Regions from separate parts of the Streptomyces hebeiensis genome, predicted to be linked through region 1. Evidence: predicted binding sites of a transcription regulator. Region 1 holds the regulator's gene; the other holds the start of a gene.
The links. Region 1 encodes HspR, which represses chaperone genes until heat shock. Its sites were predicted from a motif close to TTGAGNNNNNNNNNCTCAA; they were not measured.

Region 1 (2,461 bases):
GGCGGCCTGTTCAACCGGGGTGGCACGGGGACCCGCACCCAGCCGCGCCGGGGGCAGGACATCGAGTCCGAGGTGACGCTCAGCTTCACCGAGGCGGTCGACGGGGCCACGGTCCCGCTGCGGATGTCCAGCCAGTCGCCCTGCAAGGCGTGTTCGGGCACGGGCGACAAGAACGGCACCCCGCGGGTCTGCCCGACCTGTGTGGGTACCGGCCAGGTCTCGCGCGGCACGGGCGGCGGCTTCTCGCTGACCGACCCGTGCGTGGACTGCAAGGGCCGCGGGCTGATCGCCCAGGACCCGTGCGAGGTCTGCAAGGGCAGCGGACGGGCGAAGTCGTCGCGGACGATGCAGGTCCGGATCCCGGCGGGCGTCAGCGACGGCCAGCGGATCCGGCTGCGCGGCAAGGGGGCGCCCGGCGAGCGCGGCGGTCCGGCCGGCGACCTGTACGTGGTCGTGCACGTCGACTCCCACCCGGTGTTCGGCCGCAAGGGCGACAACCTGACGGTCACCGTGCCGGTCACCTTCACGGAGGCCGCGCTCGGGGCCGAGGTGAAGGTGCCGACGCTGGGCGGACCGCCGGTCACCCTGAAGCTCCCCGCGGGCACCCCCAACGGCCGTACGATGCGGGCCCGGGGGAAGGGTGCCGCCCGCAAGGACGGATCCCGCGGCGACCTCCTGGTCACCGTCGAGGTCGTCGTCCCCACGAACCTCGGCGCGCAGGCACGCGACGCGCTGGAGGCATACCGGAAGGCGACCGCGGACGAGAACCCGCGGGCGGAGCTGTTCCAGGCCGCGAAGGGAGCATGACGCGATGGACAGGGACGGGCGTCGTCGGCAGTCCGCATCGTTCGACAGGTCGTACCAGCTGACCGAGGAGACGCCGGTGTACGTCATCTCGGTGGCGGCGCAGCTCTCCGGGCTGCATCCGCAGACGCTCCGGCAGTACGACCGCCTGGGGCTGGTCTCCCCGGACCGTACGGCGGGCCGGGGGCGCCGCTACTCGGCCCGTGACATCGAGCTGCTCCGGCAGGTGCAGCAGCTGTCGCAGGACGAGGGCATCAACCTGGCCGGCATCAAGCGGATCATCGAGCTGGAGAACCAGGTCGCCGCGCTCCAGGCCCGGGTCGCCGAGCTGTCGTCCGCGGTGGACGGCGCGGCGGCGGCGATGCGCCAGCGCGAGGCGCAGGTGCACGCCTCGTACCGGCGGGACCTGGTCCCGTACCAGGACGTGCAGCAGGCGAGCGCGCTGGTGGTCTGGCGGCCGAAGCCGAAGCGGCCGACGGACTGAGCCGAGGCCCCCGGGCCGTACGTGCGCGTGCCCAGGAGCGCGTGGCGGGGCAGCGCGGGTCCTTTTGCGTCGAGACGCGCGTACAGAGGCACACAGACGCGGCACAGACGCGCGTACAGAGGCACACAGACGCGGTAGAGACGCGGCACAGACGCGCAGACGCCCGGACGGGCCCCCGTCCGGGCGTTTCGCGTGCCGCGGGCGTTCGGGCCGGGCGTGGGCCGCCGTGCTCGTCGGTGGCCGGTCATGGACGGCGACCGGCTCAGCGGTCGTCGTCCAGGATGCCCGAGTGCGCGATGAGGTAGCCGAGTTGGGCGCGGCTGCCGCTGCCGAGGGCGGTGGCGAGCTTCGCGATGTGCGCGCGACAGGTCCGTACGTTCATGCCCAGGCGGCGGGCGATGGCCTCGTCCACGAACCCCTCGATCAGGAGTTTGGCGATGGAGCGCTGGACGCCCGTGATGCCGAAGGGGGTGGGCTCGTACGGGATTTCCTCGTTCAGGGGGGTGGCATGACGCCACAGGTGCTCGAAGACCTGGGCCAGGTAGTCGACGAGGCCCGGGTGCCGCAGCTCCAGGGCGACCTGCCGGTCGGAGCGGGCCGGGATGTACGCGACCGAGCGGTCGAAGATGATCAGCCGCTCGATGAGTTCTTCCAGCGTCCGGATCTCGACCTTGCTCTCGGCCAGCCGTTCCGCGTAGGCGAGTGTGCCCTGGCTGTGCCGGACGGTGTGCTGGTACAGCGTCCGGATGCTGACGCCCCGGTCCACCACTGACTGGCCCCGTTCGAGGGCCCTGGCGAGCACGTGCGCGCTGCGGCCGCCGCCCGGCTGGACGGTGAGCACCTCCGTACGGCATTCGGCGGTGGACAGGTCGAGCGCCGCGTTGATTCTGCTGTCGCCTTCCAGGACCGTGATGGCGTGGGTGGTCGGTGGGTCCTGGGCGCTGATGGTCATGAACGGCTCAAAAGTGTCCGTCAGCTTCACCGCGAAGTGCCGGCGTTCCTGGATCTCGCGCTCGACGGGGTGAAGACGCTGTGCGAGTGCGGCGGACGGTGGAACCGGCCGGAGCCAGTCGGGGTCATCAGGGTCGGGATGGAGGAGTGGGAATTCCATGAGGCAGGGGGCCGCCGCGGCCTCCCCCCGGGCGATGCGTCCGGACCTCAGCGCTTTGGCGT
Region 2 (2,461 bases), 1.9 Mb from region 1:
CAGCACCGGCACCGGGCGCTGCGCCTGCACCCGGCGGCACACCTCCAGCCCGTCGAAACCGGGCAGCATGATGTCGAGGACCATCAGGTCCGGCTGCCACGCCTCGGCGGCGTCCACGGCCGCCGGGCCGTCCACCGCCGTCTGTACGAGGAATCCCTCGGCCCGAAGCCGGGCGGCGATCGCTTCCACGATCGTCGCGTCGTCCTCCACGACCAGGACCCGGCGCTGGGCGCCGGGCGTGGCCGCGACGCCGTTGTGGCTGGTATGTGTCTGCTCCATGGCCCCGCCCCTGGTACGCGTTCCGCGATCCTTGCTCCGTGATCCGCATGGCGTATGCAGATCCGTGTGTCGGGAGCAGCGTAGAGGCACCGGCAGGGTATCGGCTACGCAGTGCGAACAGCGAGATGGACGACGTCGGGTACGCCTCGGGCAACCGGCACCTCTTCCTGCTTTACCCCGGTGAATCCGGCATTCCGCAATGCTTCACCAAATACGGGGGAGGGTCGCGCGGACCAAACGGCCAGTACACCGCCGGGGTTGAGGCGCGCTCGACAGGCCGCCAACCCCTCTGCCGAATAAAGGGATTCATTGCCTTCCGTCACGGTCCAGTCCGGCCCGTTGTCGATGTCCAGACAGAGGGCGTCGTAACTGTCCGTCGCGGTCCTTACGTACTCCACCAGGTCCGTGTGCAGGATCACGGTGCGGGGATCGGCGAGCGCGGCGGCGGAGATCCGGGCGAGGGGACCGTTCCGGTGCCAGTCGATGACGGCCTCCTCGCGCTCGACGACGGCGATCCGCCCCCAGCGGGGGTCGGCGGCGGCGTGCGCCAGCGAGAAGCCCACCCCCAGGCCGCCGATCAGTACGGATGGCCGTCGGCCGGCGGTGGGCGCGGGCGGTCCGCCGGCGGTGGGCGTGGTGAGCGCGGCCAGGGCGGCGTCGACGAGGAGCCGTTCGGAACGGCCGTCGGAGGTGTCCATCAGGAAGCAACCGTTGGCGATGATTTCCAGCCGTTCCCCGCGCTCGCGCAGCACGACCTCGCCGTACGGCCCCTCCCGCCGGTCGAGCGTGACGGGCCGCTCGTCCCCGGCTCCGGGCAGGCCGGCGAGGGAGGCGAGGACGCCGGGTGTGCCGGGTGTGCCGAGGGTGCCGGGTGCGCCGGGAGCGGCGTGAACGGGGCCGTCGGCGCGGGCGGTGGGGTCGGGCAGCGGGGACATCGGGGCCTCTCGTCCGGTGGCGGCTGACCGGGCCATCCTGACCGGCCGGGACGAGCCGGTGCCACTCCGTTCCGCGCGGTCCGCGCCGTTCCGTGCGCGGCGGGTCTTGCGCCTGGGGCGCGGGGCCCGGTCGTTCGGGCGCACCGTACGGGCGCTGGGCATCGCTCAGAGCGAACACCGTCCGGGGAACATCCTCGGGCTCAGAAGCATTGAGTCGGCATAGCTCAATTTGACTGCCGAAGGGGAGATCATGGCTGCCACCTCCACACCGCTCACGCTTCCCGTGCTGCCGCTCGACGACGAGGTCGTGCTGCCCGGCATGGTCGTGCCGCTGGACCTGTCCGACGCCGAGGTGCGCGCCGCCGTCGAGGCCGCACAGGCCGCCGCGCGGGACGGGTCCGGGGGCGGCGCCGGGGACGCGGGCGCGGGCAAGCCGACCGTGCTGCTCGTGCCCCGCGTCGACGGGACGTACGCCGGGACCGGCGTGCTCGGGACCGTCGAACAGGTCGGCCGGCTCTCCGACGGCGATCCCGGCGCGCTGATCCGGGGCCGCGGCCGGGTGCGGATCGGGGCCGGTACGAGCGGGCCCGGCGCGGCCCTGTGGGTCGAGGGCCTGAGCGTGGCCGAGGTCGTGCCGGACCCGCTGCCCGGCGCGGTGACCGCGCTGGTCAAGGAGTACAAGGCGCTCGCCACCGACTGGCTGAAGAGGCGCGGTGCGTGGCAGGTGGTCGACCGCGTCCAGCAGATCGACGACGTGGCCGCGCTCGCCGACAACTCCGGCTACTCGCCTTTCCTGTCCACCGCCCAGAAGCTGGAGCTGCTGGAGACCACCGACCCGGTGGCCCGGCTGAAGCTCGCCACCCAGCAGCTGCGTGAGCACCTCGCCGAGCAGGACGTCGCCGAGTCCATCGCCAAGGACGTCCAGGAGGGCGTCGACAAGCAGCAGCGCGAGTTCCTGCTGCGGCGCCAGCTCGACGCCGTGCGCAAGGAGCTGCGCGAGCTGGGCGGCGAGGGGGACGAGGACGAGGCCACGGACTACCGGACCCGGGTCGAGGCCGCCGACCTGCCGGAGAAGGTGCGGGAGGCCGCGCTGAAGGAGGTCGACAAGCTGGAGCGGGCCTCCGACCAGAGCCCGGAGGGCTCCTGGATCAGGACCTGGCTGGACACCGTGCTCGAGCTGCCCTGGAACGAGCGGACCGATGACACCGGCGCGTACGACATCCGGGGCGCCCAGGCCGTCCTCGACG

Region 2: the regulator HspR is predicted to act here: its motif matches at 1,424-1,442, upstream of lon (endopeptidase La).

What each region holds. Positions count from the first base shown of each region.
Region 1 is NZ_CM129812.1:3,619,845-3,622,305, reverse strand. Features, by position in the region: gene dnaJ (molecular chaperone DnaJ) at 1-807, shown strand, start outside; gene ACU6P3_RS15805 (heat shock protein transcriptional repressor HspR) at 812-1,288, shown strand; gene ACU6P3_RS15800 (helix-turn-helix transcriptional regulator) at 1,551-2,461, opposite strand, start outside.
Region 2 is NZ_CM129812.1:5,479,683-5,482,143, forward strand. Features, by position in the region: gene ACU6P3_RS23585 (response regulator transcription factor) at 1-279, opposite strand, end outside; gene ACU6P3_RS23590 (spermidine synthase family protein) at 384-1,097, opposite strand; gene lon (endopeptidase La) at 1,465-2,461, shown strand, end outside.